One region of the Cytobacillus sp. genome, then DNA from elsewhere that is predicted to be linked to it. Evidence: riboswitches for the same ligand, from Rfam matches in the RefSeq annotation. Region 1 holds a riboswitch; the other holds the start of a gene.
What was found. A riboswitch is a leader RNA that binds a small molecule or an ion and turns the genes downstream of it on or off. The one in region 1 is predicted to bind cobalamin.
Positions count from the first base shown of each region.

Region 2: linked by a shared signal. The riboswitch ahead of cobJ (precorrin-3B C(17)-methyltransferase) and the one ahead of ACEQ1T_RS21480 (ABC transporter substrate-binding protein) in region 1 are both predicted to bind cobalamin.

Region 1 is NZ_CAXQGS010000127.1:26,674-36,420, forward strand. Features, by position in the region: gene ACEQ1T_RS21440 (histidine phosphatase family protein) at 1-79, opposite strand, end outside; gene cobS (adenosylcobinamide-GDP ribazoletransferase) at 37-828, opposite strand; gene ACEQ1T_RS21450 (cobyric acid synthase) at 815-2,338, opposite strand; gene ACEQ1T_RS21455 (bifunctional adenosylcobinamide kinase/adenosylcobinamide-phosphate guanylyltransferase) at 2,335-2,910, opposite strand; gene cobD (threonine-phosphate decarboxylase CobD) at 2,892-3,968, opposite strand; gene cbiB (adenosylcobinamide-phosphate synthase CbiB) at 3,943-4,908, opposite strand; gene ACEQ1T_RS21470 (adenosylcobinamide amidohydrolase) at 4,905-6,377, opposite strand; gene ACEQ1T_RS21475 (FecCD family ABC transporter permease) at 6,505-7,557, opposite strand; gene ACEQ1T_RS21480 (ABC transporter substrate-binding protein) at 7,523-8,497, opposite strand; cobalamin riboswitch at 8,663-8,868, opposite strand; gene ACEQ1T_RS21485 (hypothetical protein) at 8,949-9,725, opposite strand.
Region 2 is NZ_CAXQGS010000049.1:89,395-99,141, reverse strand. Features, by position in the region: gene cobK (precorrin-6A reductase) at 1-547, opposite strand, end outside; gene cobJ (precorrin-3B C(17)-methyltransferase) at 557-2,179, opposite strand; cobalamin riboswitch at 2,412-2,591, opposite strand; gene ACEQ1T_RS08260 (MFS transporter) at 2,783-4,000, opposite strand; gene ACEQ1T_RS08255 (helix-turn-helix domain-containing protein) at 4,158-4,517, opposite strand; gene fdhA (formaldehyde dehydrogenase, glutathione-independent) at 4,737-5,954, shown strand; gene ACEQ1T_RS08245 (heme-binding protein) at 6,070-6,489, shown strand; gene ACEQ1T_RS08240 (amino acid permease) at 6,798-8,204, opposite strand; gene ACEQ1T_RS08235 (M20 family metallopeptidase) at 8,292-9,747, opposite strand, start outside.

The DNA.
Region 1 (9,747 bases):
TCCAGCCCAGATAAGCATGGGACTTATTGGCTTCTGTCAGCCCATGACGAAATAATGCAACAGCCACAGTATCATCCATAAAAGCACCTCCGTCCCTTCCACACTGGCCCCAAGTACATCCCCTGTCATTCCGCCAAACCAGGCAATGACTTTCCTTGATAAAAATGCGAATAACAATATTGAAAAAAGAACCATGATAAGAAACCCAACAATGGTCGGGTAACCTGCCAGCACGGCAGCTGCCGCGGCGGCCAGAAGGAAGATAGGGTAAATAGTTAAGGTGGTTTTCGAAGCAGCCTGCTGAAATAATGAGCCCAGCCCCTCTGTTTTGGCTGCCTTAACTTTTATCAGCAATACCCCCATTACCATCTTGCTTAAAAAAGGAATCACTGTGATTAAAAAATAGGAATATGGATTTGATAAAAGGACAATTTCATAGATAAATAGAAAACGGGTACTCATCAATACGATGATGGACAGCACACCGAACGCCCCCACTCGGGGATCACTCATGATTTCCAGCCGCCTCTCCTGATCCCGATAGGAGAAGAACGCATCGCTCGCATCCATCCACCCATCAAGATGAATCCCGCCGGTCAGCAAAATGCCGGCCAGCCAGACGGCAAAAGCCGCAGCCAGGATTGAAAAAGGAGTCCATTCCAGAAAAGCATAGAGAATAAATGCGTATATGCTCCCCTGAATGAGGCCGGCTATAGGGAAGGTTCTGATTGCCTTCTCCAAGTGAGGCTTATCCATGGGCAGAGAAATTGGAATGGGAATGCTTGTGAAAAATTGAAGGTTGATCAATAATCCTTTAAGCCATTTCATTCTGTTTTCTCCAGCTAAAGGCGATTTCCTTTAATTTTCCCCAATCAAGATGCTGAATAATATTTTCCGCCAGTTCGTTGTATTTCCTATCCTTCAGGGCTTTTATTCGGACAGGCTCCTTACTTGGAATGCCTTTTTGTTTTCTCAGGGAATTAAGCCACGCACCCCTCCATTCATCATTATGGAAGATGTGGTGCATATACGTCCCTACCAGACGGCCTTCATTTCCATAGAATCCATCTTCTTCGCCATTTTGAAGCAGAAGAAGGCGATTGCCTTCAAAGTCTTTTTCAAGAAATGTTTCACCTAAATGTATTTCATATCCATCCAAGATTTCTTTTACGGGAACGTTCATACTTGAATGCAGACTGCCCTTCACCTGCACGGTCTTCTTGCGTTCATGAAAAATGGTATCTGCCGGTATTAAATTCAAGCCTTTTTCCTTTTCATTAGGATTACCGGTATCAGAACCCGCCATATCGATTAATCTCCTGCCGAGCATCTGGTATCCTCCGCAAATGCCGGCAATAGAACCTCCATCGGCAGCATAGCGCACAATCCAGTCCGCCAGACCTTTTTCCTTGAAATAGCGCAAATCGCGAATCGTGCTCTTTGTGCCGGGAATGATCACCGCATCAGGCGAGCCAGCCTCTGATAGATGTCTTACCCATCTAATGTTAACGTCATCTTCATAGTAAAACGGATCGATGTCACTAAAGTTTGAAATAAATGGCGGCCGCAGCACTGCAATATCCAGAATACCTCCTCCAGCTCTTGGAGCAGCAAACTGAATGGATAGGGAATCCTCTGCATCGATCATATGGTTATCCAAGTAAGGCAGAACGCCAAGGACAGGGATGCCCGTCTTTTCCTCAATCCAGCGGATGCCATCCTCAAACAGCGTGATATCTCCGCGGAATTTATTAATAATAATGCCCGCAACCCGCTGCCTTTCCTGTTTGGTGAAAAGCTCCAGGGTTCCAACAATGCTGGCAAAAACACCGCCCCTGTCAATATCAGCAACCAGGATGACCGGCACATCCGCCATTTCGGCGACTTTCATATTCACAAGCTCTTTATCTTTTAAATTAATTTCAACAGGGCTGCCAGCACCCTCTATCACAAGCAGCTCGTATTGAGCATCAAGCAGGCTCAGTGCCTCTCTGATGGTCTCCAGTCCCTTTTCATAATAGGTTTCCCGATAGCTTCTTCCTGATAGGGAATTGACTGCTTTTCCAAGGAGAATGACCTCCGCATTCTGAGCGGATTGCGGCTTAAGGAGAATGGGATTCATCCAGACAGCAGCTTCAGTTCTTGCCGCTTCAGCCTGAATGCCCTGTGCCCTGCCGATTTCATTTCCATCCTTTGTCACGTATGAATTATTAGACATATTCTGGGATTTAAAAGGAGCCGTGCGGAAACCTTCATTGGAGAAGGCCCGGCAAAGAGCCGTAGCAATCAGGCTTTTGCCGGCATCGGATGAAGTCCCCTGAATCATTATTCCTTTCATTCCGGTTCCCCTTTCATTTGTATGGGGATGCCAGCTTCAACAAGATAGGCTTCATCAGCCATACCTACTATATTCCTGTGAAGCGTCCCAAGTATTTTTGAATAGGTAATCACCAGTTCATTTTTGCCAATTGGCTCATTCAAGACTTCGTTGCTGACAACGATCAAGTACCTGCAATTTTTACGGATTTCAGTGATGGCCCTGAGAATATCAAATGACAGACTTTCCTGGAATTCTCTGTTCCGCCAATCGTCTTCCGCTCTAAAAAGTTCATTATTCAAGAGAGTAGTCAAGCAATCGAAAAGAACAATATCCTGATTATTAAAGTTTCCCGAGATCTCTTCAAGTTCGGAAGGCTTCTCCCAGGTTGTCCAGCTCAAACCGCTCTTTTCGCGGTAATCCTGGTGCCTCTGAATCCGTGCCTCCATCTCGGGATCGTATGCTTTTCCTGCAGCAATATAATGAAGCTTTCCTTCCGACTTCATTGCCAGCCCCGCAGCAGTCCTCTCTGCAAAGGAGCTCTTTCCGCTCCGCACTCCACCGGAGATAAAAATCAGCGATCCTCCCGCCATTGCCGCATCGCCTCCATCAGCACATCATTGTCTTTCGGCCCTTTAATCGCAAAGCGCAGCCATCTTCCTTCCAGGCCAAGGAAATTCATTGTGTGCCTTGGGATAATTCCTTTCTCAAGCAAAAATTGAAAGAGAGGCAGCTGCATATCAAGTTTCGGATCTCTTAACAAATAGAAATTAACTGAAGAAGGAGAAACCTCAAAATCAAATTGCTGATAAAATTGAACCAGCCGCTCTCTCTCCTGCCGTATCAAATTCTTTGTCAGCCTGACATGCTCTTTGCTGTCCAGACACCATTCTCCTGCTTTTAAAGCAAGAGCATTTACGCTCCAGTGCGGTTTCAGAGCATTCGCTCTTTCAATTAACCCCTCACTTCCCATCATGTATCCAAGGCGCAGGCCCGGTATAGAAAACATCTTTGTCATGGAGCGCAGCACCACAACATTCGAATCCTTTCCTATGAAAGGAACAATAGATTGATAGTCGCAGGCAAAGTCATAAAAAGCTTCATCCATAATAAGCAGGCAGCTGTGGATATGACACTTCTCAATCAATTCCTTCACAATGGAAGATGGGTAAAAAATACCTGTCGGATTATTCGGGTTACAGAAGAAAACAACATCAGCGGCTCTTAGCTTTTCAGATAGCGCTTCTATATTGAGATTCCAGGCCCCAGGCTCCAGCTGATGATAGGAGACTTTACAATGATTCACGCGGCAGGCCTCTTCATATTCCGAAAAAGCCGGCTGAATAATCAGCACCCTTTTTCCGGCTATCATCCGGCCAATCAGGGTGATTAGCTCGGCGCCTCCATTTCCCACCAAAATCTGTGTTTCTTTTATTCCCTCTGCAGCCGCCAATTTGCTTTTTAATAGAGTAGAATGGGGATCCGGATAATCGCTAATAAATTGAAATAAGTTTCCCCATCCTTCTTTTAATTCGCGGGGAGGGCCAAGGGGATTGATATTGGCACTGAAATCAATTCGCTCCTCGGGCATTGGTTTATCGATTGCTTTATATAAATATTGCGGGTTAGATCCATGTGAAGGCCAAATCAAGGAGCATCCCTCCTGTCCATAATAAAAGCAAGAATAAGAAAACCGTCTTGTTCATAATCGAAATGGTTTTTATGATATGTTCTTTTTCAAGCTGCACCATCGGCTTTCCCATCGTTGCACGGTTTGAGATTACACCCTTATAAAAATTGATTCCTCCAAGCTGAACCCCCAGAAGGGCTGCAACAGCTGCTTCGCCCCAGCCGCTATTTGGGCTCGGGTGCTTTGGTGCATCTCTTAATAGAACTCTCCATACTTCCCCATATGAAGAATGCCCCGGGTTTTGTGTAAGCATGATGCAAACCGATGTCAGCCGGCTCGGGATCCAGTTCGCGATATCATCCACTTTGGCGGATGCCCATCCAAAATTCATATATCTATCATTTCTATGGCCAACCATTGAATCGCATGTATTAATGGCCCTGTAGATAAGGGCCATTGGAGCACCTCCAATCAAGGCCCAGAATAATGGAGCTGTAATGCCATCACTGGTGTTTTCAGCCACTGTCTCCACGGCAGCCCTGACAATGCCTGGCTCATCCAATCGATCTGTATCCCTGCCGACAATGTATGAAAGCTTCAGTCTTGCTTCTTCCATATCTCCTTCTGCCAGAGGCTCATACACCTCCAGTGCTGCATCTTTTAAACTCTTTTGTGCAATGGCTGTGAAGATAAAAATGCCCTCTGCCAGAATGCCGGCAATCGGGTGAATTCCATAGAAGAGGCGGATGATTAAAAAAGTTATTCCTCCTGCAGCCAGCAGGACTATAAAAAGCATGATAATCCCATTTAATTTTCTAAAACGCCCTTTATTAAGGCCTTGTTCAAGTTTATGTATCAGGGCACCCATCCATCTGACCGGATGCGGCCAGTTTGGCGGGTCTCCTATCAGCTTATCTATTATGCAGGCAAAGGATAGGGCAAGCAGGTGATTTAAAATCATCTCTTTATCCTTCTTTGCGATTTTTTTATCGCCTCTACAGTACATTCGTAGACACCTTTTCCGATCACTTTGCCTAGCGGTGTAATGGTACCCGCATACTCGAGGTTTTCTCCCTGCTGTGTGGCCGCAATCATAATACTGTCTGTCGATGTTCCGGTCGCAATCGTCCCTGTGACTGCATCCTTTACTTTCTGATCATATAAGGCTCTTGTCTTTGCCTCGGTTGCAGTCATAATGCATTGGATAAAGGATTCCTCTGTCAGATTGCCATTAACGAAAATCCATGTATTGATTGTACCCGGAGTCAGATGATAAGAATGTGCTTCACTTTTCGAGGCATCAACAGCATTGCCGACACCTGCTGTCACGACCACATACACAGAAAAGGTTCCCTCTTCATAAAATTTACTGCTATGATCTTCAACATATACAGCGGTCATCATCCCCACGGTTTCCCCGGGTTCAAAGCCAATCTCCCGGACAAAATCCGCCATCTCCGCCCGATGATCACTGCAATCATAATTCTTGCTCACATGCCGGTTTAGAAATATGCGATTCCAGCCGGTGCCAGATCCGGTTACACCTGATGACATGGTTTTCAGCGGAAATGGGGAACAAATGACAAGTAAGTCGTCCTTTACCTCAAGACTGGATTGATCAATTCGATTCACTGATTGACTTTCCGCCTGAGAGCGCTGGGGCACCAGCACCATCTGAGGGGCCGGGACTCTTGGATGCGGAAGCTTCTCAATCTTCGTCCTATAGACCTCGCGTATTCTGCTTTCTTTTAAAACCTCATTGGGTATGTGGTTAATATTGACTTCGCCATTCTCCAGCAGCAATAGGCGGTCACAATACAGGCCAGCCAAATTCAAATCATGAAAAATGGAAATGACCGTCAGCCCGCAGTCCTTTGACCATACAGAAAGGAGATCAAGCAATTCTTTTTGATAGGATAAATCAAGATGGTTAGTCGGCTCATCCAGCAATAATATTTCCGGCTCCTGGGCAAGGGCCTGGGCTAAAAACACCCTTTGTCTTTCGCCGCCGGATAATTGCTGTATATCATAATCCCGAAAATGGGAAATGCCTGTCTGCTCCATGACCCGATTGACCGCTTCTTCATCTTTGCCGGACCAGCTCTGGAACCACCCCTTTTGATGGGCATACCGCCCGAGAGAAACCGTTTCTTTTACGGTATAAGAAAAGGCCTGAGAGGAGTGCTGCGGCAGAACAGCAATAATTTTTGCAAGCTCTTTCGGTGTATACTGTGAAAGGTTCTTTCCTTTGATCAGTATATCTCCTGACTTATGAGGCAGAATTCCGCTCAGCATCTTTAGAATCGTGGTCTTGCCGCTTCCATTCGGCCCCAATATTCCGAAAAGCTCCCCTTTTTCTACTTCAAAGCTGATATTTTTCACAACCGGTGTACCGGCATATCCGCCAGTAACCTGATGAACGCTAAGCATGATTAACCACTTCTTTCTGAACTAAGATATGCCTTCAGAACAAGCAGAAACGTTTGTTCCAGCGAAGAAAATCCCGGAAGCCATCCCCTTGAATGGGTGGACGCTTATACTGGACAGTAATCGAAGTTCAAAGTTTATTCTTTCTTTTAATTAAAATAATGGCAAACGCAGGTGCACCGATGATCGCTGTAATCACACCGATTGGAAGCTCGGTAGGTGCAATGATTGTCCGTGAAACCAGATCGGCAATAATAAGAAAACCTGCACCCATAAGAATCGATAGCGGCAATAGGTGCCTATGATCCGGTCCCCATAACAGCCTGGTCAGATGAGGGATCACTAGCCCGACAAACCCTATCGTTCCAGACACAGCTACAGCCGCACCCGTTAAGACGGAGCCAGCTACCAGGACCATCATCTTTCTCTTCTGAACGTCCACCCCTATATGCTGGGCCTTTTCCTCTCCGAAGCTCATGGCATTCAGCTCTTTACTGTTCACTAACAGAAGGATGGCACCTATTACAAAAAACGGAAGGATAATGTTAATATACGCCCAGCCTCTCATGGATACACTGCCAAGAAGCCAGCCAATAATCTGTCTAAGCTCCTCTCCAGTAAGGGCTATCATTAGGGAAATTAGAGCGCCAAGAAAAGAACTGAAGATAATGCCTGTTAAAATAATCGTTTCCACTTTCATGGATCTTTCAATCTTTCTGGCAAATAGCAGAACGGCAAAAATGGTTAAAAAGGAAAACAAAATGCTGAATAACGGCAGCGTAAACATTCCTGCAAACGGAATGGATAAGCCTAAGAATAATGTTAAAACAGCACCGAGTGAAGCCCCGGACGAAACCCCAATTGTATATGGATCTGCCAGCGGATTTCTTAATAAACCTTGAAAGGCGGCTCCCGCAATTGCAAGAGACGCCCCTACTAGGCCAGCCAGCAATACGCGCGGCAGGCGAATATTCATAATGATATTTGAATGCATAGCATCCGTGTTTTCCAACGAAATAAAAGGAAATAGCTCAGCGCTTATTACTCTGATAATCGTCATGGGGTGAACAGACACTGTTCCAATTGATATCCCCATCAGCATGGCAAAAAGCAGGAAAGCCGCTGCTGTTATATAAGCTAAAAATTTATTATTTAAATACGTCCGGATATACTGCTTTTGCAAGTTCCTCGACTCCTTCAATAATACGAGGGCCAGAGCGGGTTACCATATCGGAATCAACATCGGCAACCTGCTTATTTTTCACTGCGGTTATATCCTGCCAGCCATCCCTGCCCATTACATTGCCGACAGCATCTTCAGTGTAATAGCCATGAGTTGTGATGATTACATCCGGATTCCGTTCGATAATCGCTTCCGGATCCATTTTTGGCCATCCTTCTTCCGTAATGATATTTTCTGCATTGATGGCACTTAGCATTTCGTCCATAAATGTTTTTGTACCTGCTGTATAGATTTCAGGAGCAGGTGAAACTTCCACGAATACGGATTTACGGTCTTCTTCTTTTATGCCCTGAGCTTTTGTTTTGATTTCCTCGAGCTTGCTTTTCATGTCTGAAACAAGCTGCTCTGCTTTATCTTTCTCTCCCGCTGCGGTTCCAACCATTTCAATGGATTCAAAAACCTGATCAAAGCTCTTCGCATCATTGACAACAAGGACGGTCACACCTGCATCCCTTAATTGCTGAAGACCAGCTTCGGAATTATGTGCGCTTGAAGCATGAGCAAGGACAAGATCCGGATTTAAAGAAATAATTTTCTCTACATTAAATTCCATGCCGCCAATCTTTTCTTTTTCTGTGGCTTCGGGCGGGTAATTATCAAAATCGGAGACACCGACAACTTCTTCTCCAAGCCCCAATTCAAAAGCAATTTCGGTGTTGCTTGGAATCATGGACACGATTCTTTCAGGCTTGGATTCAATGGTTATTTCATTATCAAGAGCATCCTTTATTGTTACAGGAAAAGCAGCTTCTTCCCCGCCGGCATTCTGCCCTTCCTCAACCTTGTTCTCTTCTTTAGGCTGTTCAGCACTCTCGCCGCAGCCTGCAAGCACTCCTGCAGCCAGAAGCAACGTTAATAAAAATGCATAAAACTTTTTCATACTCAGCAATCCTCCTAGAACTTTCGACAAAATTCGGGCGGTGCCTGTCACCACCTATAAAATAAAAAAACATCCCCTCGAACGGCAAGGAGATGTTGGTATGGTCATTTATCAATCAGTGCAAAAGGGATGGCCGGACCAAACACCTCCCTATCCTCGTAGGTTTATGGGTGCTAAGAATCAGGCAGGTCTCCTGGCTCATGGTCAATGCGTTCTGCTCCTTCCCATACATTCCTGTACAGTGGATTTGCAGACAGCTTCCATTTACAGTGGCGGGACCGCGCTGGACTTTCACCAGCTTCCCTATTAAGTCTTCAAAAGAGCCTGTTTTAAAGCTCTTTTGAGAAGACACCTGTTCTATGCGGATATAAAATTTTCTATCTCCGATTATACACCATCCCGCAGAAAAAGTAAGAGAAATTTGCTGAATGTTGTAAAAAAGTTCAGAATTCTAACGCGAGTATATTTTCCATTCTCTTGTTTTCTTATCGAACACAATCTTAGCCTCACATGGCTCTTTCACAATGGCTTCATACTCATCATACATATCATCCATATTCGCAAAATCACCAATGATCCAAATAGGAATTTCTATCCGGACCCGATTCTGTTCGATATCCTTAATGGAAAGGACCGCTCCTTCTTTCATAAGAGGCTTTAAGGAAAGCAGGACATCTCTGGTAATTGGAGGATACGTCTTTTTCTTTTTAATGCCAAGGAGCGTTTTTTCGACTTTCATCTGTCCCATTTTACCGGGGATTACTTCTCCAAGCATCCGGTAAAAATCGTTCAGATCGCGATAATATGTGCGGTTAAACCAGCCATCATCATGGGCAAGGTACACAAAGCGATTGCTCAGATAATTGTAAAAAGGCGGCTTAAGATGTTCCTTGACATGACCAAGATAAAGAAGCTCAGCAATTGTCTGGCCGGGAAGCTCATTCACCGCTTCCTCTTCCTCGAAGTCGATCCAGCAAAAATCGCCATAGCCGTATACATCATCCTCAACCAGCCTGCCCAGCTTGTCCCTTGACACATAATCGAACATCGTATGGGTATTAAAGTCCCCATGTTCAAAACGATGCTTTAACAGCAGCAGATTATTAATAGAATCTGAAAGAGTTTGGGCAAACTCTGCAAACTCAATTCCATAAGTCATCACATACTGATCCTGTTCATTAAGATGGATGTAGATGAGATCACGAATTGCATGATTCCTTCTTTTCAATGACGAAACCTCCGAACCGTTA
Region 2 (9,747 bases), on a different contig from region 1:
AAAAAGGTCCCTGGATCGCAATAATGTCCTTTTGTTTAACGCCAAGCTTTTGGCATTTTTCCATGTTTCCCATGTTTGGAAGCATCCTGCAAACAAGCCGGATCTCATCCCGCATCAGATATTTTGTGAAGATTTCGAGCGTTTTGCTGCCGGTTGTCAGCATGATTGTCCCTTTATGCGATTGAGCCAATTTTGCTGCTTCCTCATAGCTTTCAGCTTCAGTGATGAGCGGTGAGGCAAACTGTTCATTTGGCCTTTCGTAACGTATGTAAGGAATGCTGCAAGCTTTAGCTGCTGACATGGCCGTTTTTGATGCTTCTTCCGCATAGGGATGACTGGCATCAATTACAGTGGTCATCTCCTGCATCTGAATTAATTCAATCATGTCATTTTCAGACAGCCGCCCCACTTTATAAGAAATGCCTTCAGCTTTCAAGCTGTCCGCTGCCGATTCTGTAACAACGGTTGCCAATAAAGGAAAACCTTGATTTTTCAATTGAATGGCTAATGCTCTCGCATCACTTGTGCCTGCTAAAAATAAAATCATGAGATCCTCCTAATCCCCGCATGGAGCCGGCTCTACTTCGATCCTGGAGCTCATATCCTGATAGGTAAAATACTGAATTTTTTTCACGCGCTTAAAATATTTAAAAAGCCGTTCATTTGGATGCGCATTTTCCTTGTATTCTTCGATAATCTCCTTTAATAACGGCACCAGCTGATCGGGCTCAATTCCCTCTGCCACCGGCTGGGCAGCATGGGCGGTCCGGCCAACCGGCTTTGCCCCGATAAATAAATCAAACTTCTTCTTTCGGTAAACAATGCCGATATCATCAAATACGGCCCGATAACAGGCCATACCGCAGCCATTAAAGCCAATATGCAGTTCCTTTGGAAGCTTTAAGCCTCCGAGTTCAGCTGCAATTTCCTCTGCATACGGAATGGATTCTGCCTTCTCCCCGTAGCAAAAATCGCACGCTTTTACATTTAGAACATCACCCACCGGCATGACTGTCAGATCGTGCTGTTTGAGTTTTTCCACAATCGACTGTGGCCGCCCGGTTGGAAGCTTGATTAAGAATCGGTGATCCGGTGTATATTCCATGGTGCCTTTCTCGCCAACAGCTTCTGCCAGTACACGCATTTGGTCAGCTGTAATAAATTTATTGGCAACCCCAGGCGAAACCGCAAATTCAAAAATATCTTCGATTGGCTGCTGCACCAAATGTGTTTGGTCAATCTCCGATTTCGTCACCATCGATAATGCCTTAAAAGCCATATCCAGTGAGCTGTCTGCTTGTTTTTTGCTTTCAATCTGCTCGTAGCCGGCCTGGGCTTCCCCGGTTTCCTGATTTAATGCCCATGGCTCCGCTTCCTTTTTTAAACGCTGATGCGGCTTTAAGGTTTGCTTCTCTTCCCCAAGCGTGTACTTGCGCTGATAGCCTCTCGGCGTAATGATTTTGTTGTCATAAAAGAAAGTGGAGGAATTCCCGATCACAACTGTTGTCAGCATGCCTATATCGTGATCAAGCATTTCCGCCAGTGTCGTCAGAATGACATTCTGATTTTCACGGTAAGCACTTTTCACCAGCCCCACTGGTGTATCAGGAGAACGATATTTTAATAGAATCCTTTGTGCCTCGACAATCTGGCGTGTCCTTCTGCCGCTTTTCGGGTTATATAAAGCAATGACAAAATCCGCCATCCCGGCTGCTTCAATGCGCTTTTCGATCACCGTCCAGGGTGTTAAATGATCGCTCAGACTGATGGTGCAGGAGTCATGCATGACAGGTGCACCCAGTAAGCTCGCACATGAATTAATTGCAGAGATGCCAGGAACAATTTCCACTTCGATTCCTTCTTCTTCCTTCCAGCCCATTTCGATCAGCACTTCATACACTAGGCCGGCCATGCCGTATACACCCGAATCACCGCTCGAAATCACGGAAACAATTTGGCCGGCTTCCGCCCGTTTCACTGCATCCTGCGCACGGGATACCTCTTCAGTCATCCCTGTGCTGACAATGGAACTTGCTGTTACGAATGGCATGATCAGATCAACGTATGTTTTGTAGCCAATAATGCAATCACTCTGCTGCAGCGCATCCACAGCCCGTTTGGTTATATGCTCACGATCGCCCGGACCAAAGCCGACAACAAAGATTTTTCCCTTCTTCATAGACTAGCCTCCAATTAAGAAATGCACATGCGCCTTGCCTGCTGCCGTACTGCTCGAGCAGGAACTCTGCGCCAGACCATTCTCAAAGTTCAATGCTTCTTGCCAAATAAAAAATGCCTGCACTCCTTTTCAAAGGAATACAGGCATATGAAATGACAGTATAAAAATTAGCATACTGAAACTCAAAAACAATTGATCATAATTGTCCCGCCTATACTTCTCCCTCCGAAAAGCAAGTGTCGTTTAAATAAGCAGGTTTCCTGACTTAAGCTTCTTCTTACTCTTACACCTTCCCGATTTCTCAGTGGCATTGTAATTTCATCAGCTCTTACAGTAGCGGGGGCTGTACCAGACTTTCACTGGTTTCCCTTTTACCTCACCAATAGTGAGCACTTATTCAAATTGATATATTAATTTTTTACTAATATAACATATAATGACCAAATTTGACATATTATTTTTTTCTTAATTTTTTAAATGCTATGTTAATGCCTTTGACTTTTAGATATAGGAATTGGTAAAAAGAACTTATATCTGCTATTCAGGAGTTAATTTTTGCTGGGATATAATTCACAAAGTTAGACCAAATAGATGTTGTTTAATTTATTTAAAATGACCGATTGTCCCTTTGACATTATTAAAATCATGCCGTTTATACTGGACCATAGATACAATGCCAAGAATTGGTCCAACCGCTAAACAGGCAAAGACCCATTCCCAGCCAACTAACCTCTGTATAATAGGGATTAAATTTATAGAAAATATAGTGATCAGGAAACCAATGCACATTTGAAAAGTCAGGGCTGTTCCTACATACTCAACTTCTGCAACTTCTGAAACTGCGGCAGAAAACTGTGCAGAATCAGCGATGACAGACATTCCCCAAATGATAGAAAGGAGTAGAGTTAACCAAATATATTGACCAAAAGTAAAGCCAATCAAGATACAGCAAATGGCACTGATACACATAGAAATAATCGTTAGATTTGCTCTTCCAATTTTATCTGAGACTAGCCCGCCTGCTACACAGCCAATCCCCCCTGCAATTCCGATAATAATAAAAGAGGACAATGCAATGAACCAGGGAGGAATCCCTGGAGAATAGCTTGTAAAACTAGCAGTCAAAAAGATAGGAATCCACGTCCACATCGCATACAATTCCCACATATGCCCAAAATAACCGTAGTTCGCAAGCATTACTGGTTTATTCGAAACTACCTTTTTTATTAATTTAAAAGAGAAAGGTAGTTTTTTCGTTGTTACTGGAGCATCTGTTAAAACCCAATTGACAATTACAGCTGCCAGGAGAGCCAATATTGAACTGCAAATAATCACTAATTGCCAATTTAAAGAAGAAGAGAATATAACAATAAAATGTGGCAAAGAGGACCCTAGAGTTAAGGCGGCTATTAAGATACCAACAGCAAGCCCGCGTTTTTTCGGAAACCATTGAGATAATATTTTAACAGCTGTCGGGTATACACCAGCGAGTGATACACCGGTTAATATCCTAAGCATAATACCGAAAAAAGCCTGATCTGCCAATAAAAGCAAGGCATTCAATAGCGCACCCAGAAACGCTGAAACGGCAAGAACCTTTCGGGGATTAAAACGATCTGCTATCCCAAAATATGAACTAACTAATGCACCCATTACAAAGCCAATTGGGACAGAAGCAGACAGCCATGCTTCTGAGCTGGAGCTAAGATTCCATACTTGAATCAGTTCAGGGGCTATAACAGAAGCACTAAACCACAAGCTTAATGCGCATAATTCAGCTAATCCAATCCATCCTAACGCTCTCCATGAACCTGGAATCATAATATCCCTCTTTCAAATAAAGCATAGTATTGGAGCTATATTGAAAATCTGAAACATAACTTTTTTATCCTCTCAACAATATTAAACTGCGTTATACCTGCTCTGTATAGGACGTCACAAAGTCAGCATCTCTTAAATAAATCCATACATTGTCAACCTATTTTATGAAGGTTTTTATATTTTCCTTCCCCCAATCGTACATCATTAAAATAACCGGCATTAAGCTTTGCCCTAATTCTGTTAATGAATATTCCACTCTAGGCGGGACTTCCGGGAAAACTTTCCGATGAACAATCCCATCTTCCTCTAATTCTCTAATCTGAGTTGTCAATACCTTGTGGGTGATTTTTGGAAACAGACGCTTAATTTCACTGAATCGTAAAGTCCCGTCAGTTCCTAAATAGTATATAATCGTTATTTTCCACTTGCCGCTAATAAGGGATAATGTCAATTCTTTTTCACAATTAAATTCTCTATTTTCAATTTTCTTCCTCACTTCGCTCCGCAAGTCATCCATAAAATTCCCTCCACTTCCCTGCAGTCTAAAAGTATCCTTTTAGTAACCTTCTCACAAAAAAGTGCGTTCTTCCATAAAAAAGGATTATTTTTTAGAATATATTCAAGATAGAGAAAATTGAGATTTTGGTTTTTTATAAAATTAGGGTGGAGCATCCTAAAAAACACTCTATCTATACGATAACCAAATCACTATTTAAATAGAATGGAGGATGCAAGAATGGCAGGAAACAGAGCAGTAATCTACAGGGGTGCAGGACGGGTAGCCGTGGAAGATATTAGCTATCCGGATTTGATCCTAAGAGACGGACCCGGAGTAAATCCTTTAAATGTCGGCCGTAAGTGTGAACATGGGGTAATTCTAAAAGTCATTACGACCAATATTTGCGGAAGCGATCAGCATATGGTTCGCGGCCGGACGACTGCTCCTGAGGGACTCGTTCTCGGCCATGAGATCACGGGTGAAGTCATTGAGGTTGGACGGGATGTTGAATTTATCAAAAAAGGAGATCTTGTATCCGTTCCATTTAATATTGCTTGTGGCCGCTGCCGCAGTTGTAAAGAACGCAACACGCATATTTGTGAGAATGTTAACCCGGATCGTCCAGGATCCGCTTATGGTTATGTAGATATGGGCGGATGGGTTGGAGGCCAATCCGAGTATGTAATGGTACCCTATGCAGACTTCCAATTACTGAAATTTCCAGATAAAGAACAAGCCATGGAGAAAATTCTTGACTTAACGATGCTTTCCGATATCTTTCCAACTGGTTATCATGGTGCGGTAAGCGCTGGCGTGAAGCCCGGTTCTACAGTATATGTTGCTGGAGCTGGACCAGTAGGCTTGGCTGCTGCCCATTCTGCTCAACTTCTTGGTGCCTCTGTCGTTATCGTTGGTGACTTGAATAGCGAGCGACTTGCCCAAGCCAGAAGTTTCGGCTGTGAAACGGTTAACCTAAAAGAACATCCAAATCTGGGGGAACAAATTGAACAAATTTTAGGAATTCCAGAAGTGGATTGCGCAATTGACTGTGTAGGCTTTGAAGCCCACGGACATGGTGCTGGAGCAGGTGAAGCTCCAGCAGCTGTATTAAACTCGATAATGGAAGTAACACGTGCCGGAGGACGGCTGGGTATACCAGGTCTATATGTTACTGGTGATCCGGGGGCGATCGATAACGATGCGAAAAGCGGAACATTGAAGGTCCGTTTGGGGCTCGGCTGGGCAAAAGCACATACCTTTGTGACTGGTCAAACACCCGTTATGAACTATCACCGTGACTTAATGATGGCTATTCTAAACGAAAAAGCACAAATCGCCAAAGCTGTAAATGCAACGTTGATTTCATTAGACCAGGCACCAGCAGCATATACCGAATTTGATCAGGGTGCTTCCAAGAAATTTGTTATTGACCCTCACGGGATATTTAATAAATAAAGTCTGTCAGAAGCATTCACTAAAAAATATGAGTGAGCAAATTTTGAGGCAAAAAGTATTCTGTATGTGAATGATCCCGGTAATCTAACCATAAAAGATTAGGAGGTTCATTAAGATGAGCAAAATCACATTAGATTTAGCTAAGCAAATTATTGCAGGTGCTGAAGAAGAAGCAGAAAGAATTGGGGTTTCCATGGTTATCTCCGTAGTGGATGAGGGTGGAAATCTAATTGCTGTTCACCGAATGGATAATGCCTGGTTAGCCAGCATCGAAATTGCCCAAAATAAAGCCTGGACGTCAGTTGCCTTAAAAATGCCTTCTGCAAACTTAGCCGATGCAACGGTTCCTGCAGCTGAGCTTTATGGTTTGAATACAACTAACAATGGACGCCTTGTCGTTTTTGGCGGAGGAATCCCTCTGGTCAATGATGGAAAAGTGGCAGGCGCCGTGGGAGTCAGCGGCAGTACAGTTCCCCATGATATCCAGGTTGCTGAGGCTGCTGTTCAAGTATTTAACAACAAGTTTTCTCAATAATAATTTTCTGGTTAATTGTTATTTCTGTTATCTTTTTGACAAATTAATTTCAAGCATTTAATGGGAATAAGTTATACCACATGTTTTTTAGCCAAATGAACATGTGGTATTTACTTTTTACAGCAAATTCTCATTATCAGATGAGTGCTATGAAATCAACTCGTTTGAAAGTAAGTGTTTATTCGAATAGGTAATTATGAAAACTACAATATCCCTCTATAATTCTAATTAACCGGACAGCCATCATGGCCATCCGGTTAATCCAGGTTTATAGTCACACCGAAACATACAAATGTCTGCGATTGCTCTCATGCACCTATTTCATTATTTGAACTAACTTTATCAGTTTTCCGATTTTTGAAGTAATAGAATAGATAGCTGACAAGCAGGAATCCTATTCCGATAAGCAGTCCTGCCAGCTGAGTTGGGTCAAAGGCCAGGAATACCAGGATAGAGACACAGAATATAATACAAATCAGCGGGATGATTGGGTAGAATGGGACTTTGTATTTTAGATCCTCTGCCTTTCCGCCTGCTTTTAAATATTTACGCCGGAACATGAATTGAGAGAGCGCGATTCCCATCCATGAGATGGTGACAGAAATACCAGCAATGGACATTAATAATACAAACACGGTTTCAGCTGCAAACACGCTTGTGAGTAATGATAAAAGGGAAAATATCATGGTGAATACTAGAGCAGTGAACGGAACCTTCCGTTTTGAGAGTTTTCCAAAAACTCTTGGTGCCATTCCATCATGGGCCATCGCCCAAAGTAAGCGGGTCGAAGCATAAATACAAGAGTTTCCTACTGATAAAATAGCTGTTAAGATAACAAAATTCATGATATCAGGGGCAAATGGAATTCCAGCCAGGTCCATTAAGGTTACAAACGGGCTTTCTAATATCCCGAGCTCCTGTGTTGGAAAAATGGCGGATAATATAATAATAGAAGCAATATAAAAAATGATGATTCTAAAAAGGACATTTCGAATCGCACGAGGAATATTCTTTTGAGGCTCCTCGCTTTCACCGGCCGCAATTCCGATTAATTCTGATCCCTGATAGGAAAAGATGACATTCATCATCGTTACAAACACGATGGCAATTCCAGCAGGGAAAAGGCCTTTAGGAGCTAAATGTTCCATGTATGGCGCCGGCCTGTCCGCCAGTGGTATAATGCCCAGGATGGCACTGAAGCCAATAATAATAAAGAAGATCACAGCTACCACTTTAATGCCGGAAAACCAATATTCCGCTTCAGCAAAGCCTCTTGTTGTTAAGGCATTGAGTGCGAACAAAAGAAGGATGAATATGGCACACCACACCCATACGGAGATATCCGGAAACCAGCGTTTCATCAAAATTCCGGCAGCCGTAAATTCTACTCCAGCTGTTGTGGCTGAACCAATGAAATACATCCAGCCTAACGAGAAACCAGCCGAAGGACTAATGAATTTACTGGCATAAGTCTGGAACGATCCCGTAACAGGCATGTACACAGCAAGCTCCCCCAGGCAAACCATGACAAGATACAAAATGACTCCACCGAATAAATACCCGATTAAAGCCCCTCCTGCACCCGCTTGATTGATCGTGTAGCCGGCATTTAAAAACAATCCGGTCCCGATTACTCCTCCCAAAGAAAGCATAAACAAATGACGGCGCTTCATCGACCGGTTTAATTGATTCTTCTGACCCTCTTGCTCTACCATCTAGATCACATCCCTTAATTAAATTGGCATCAGGCACATTTGGCTTGCGCGAATTGTCCACGTTGAATGGACAAGATCACCATTTTGTCAACTAGCTGCGCCTGACACCATTAGGTCCTTTTTTGCCAGCATTTTGACCATCCCTTCTACAAGGGCAGGTACTTCTTCGAAGGCGCTTTTGATGTGGAGGCGTTCGGTTCGTTTGTGAGCGTCTTTTCCGAATGGGCCTACGTTTAGTACCGGTGCCTGAAGCTGTGTCATTTCATCGAATGGAATGCTGTAGCTGCTGCCCCAAACCGGCGTGTTTTCTTTAAATACGATCCAGCCGTCACCCGTATCCTGATAATTGACATAGCTTAAATCGCTAATTCCATTAAAATAATGAACTTGGTTAACAGGGAGTCCAAACTTTTCAAAGCCTTTTTGTTTTACATATTCAATGCATTCTGTGACCAGCTTATCCTCAGAGGAATTGACTGCCGGATAATAAGGCGGTGCATAAAGCAGAACGATTGCCGGTGTCAGCTCCTGGCACTGAATGATTAAGGCATCAGCAATTCGGATAGATTTCTCCCGGTCATCCCATTCCGCTTTTTTCTGTACCAAGTCTTTGATGCCCGCAACAAAATCTGCACCAAATTTTCGAACGGCATGCTTTTCCAGTTCTTCATAACGCAGCACCCGCACTTCTCCGATGGGAGATACATTCCGTTCACTGCAGATTTCTTTATAGGCTTCGTTGCAGGCGTGAGCGGCATTTAGCGCTACCTTTTCGAATATATCCATGATTTCCCCGGCATTCCGTTTCATTAAAAATACATTGTACAAAGCCGCTGAACGATAAGGTGTTTGTGCGGAATACTCCAGACGAAGATCCTTTTGCTGCAGTGTCACCGGAAGCGGGGTTTGCTCTCCCATTTCCGTTTCCTGCAGTGTTAAATTCCACTCCATTCTTTGTGTTAGAAATGAGGCAATATAAGGCGCTGTAATGCCGCTAAGCGGTTCCCCCACATGCGTTTCTTTTCCATAAAAAAGAGCGGCAGGCATGATTTTGCCAATAGAGCCTGAATACACATAATAGTTCCTGTCACCCGGTTCCTGCGTAAATACCGGCTCCCCGTTCAAGAAAAGCTTATAGGTGAGCTGATGTTTTTCCTTCAATTCTAAAAGTTTCTGAACCGCTGCACGCATACCGGAAGAGTTAACTTCTTCATCCGGAACCGTCAGCAAAATAAGATTAATAGGCCAATGTTCAACAGCAGCTTTTTCTAATAATCCCATATGCATGACAAGCCCCATTTTCATATCCATCGTGCCCCTGCCAAATAAGAACTCTCCCGAGAGAAGATCCTGCCTGGCTTCTTCCGGCAGCTCATCTGCCCTGGAGTGAAGCAATTTCGTCAATTCCTCCGGGAGATGCGCGTACTCCTGAAGATCACCATATTCTTCGGTATTTACTGTATCAAAATGGCTGATTAACACGATCGTTTCCGTGGCATCAGGATGTTTATATAAAGCGGTAACAAACCGACGGCCAAAATCG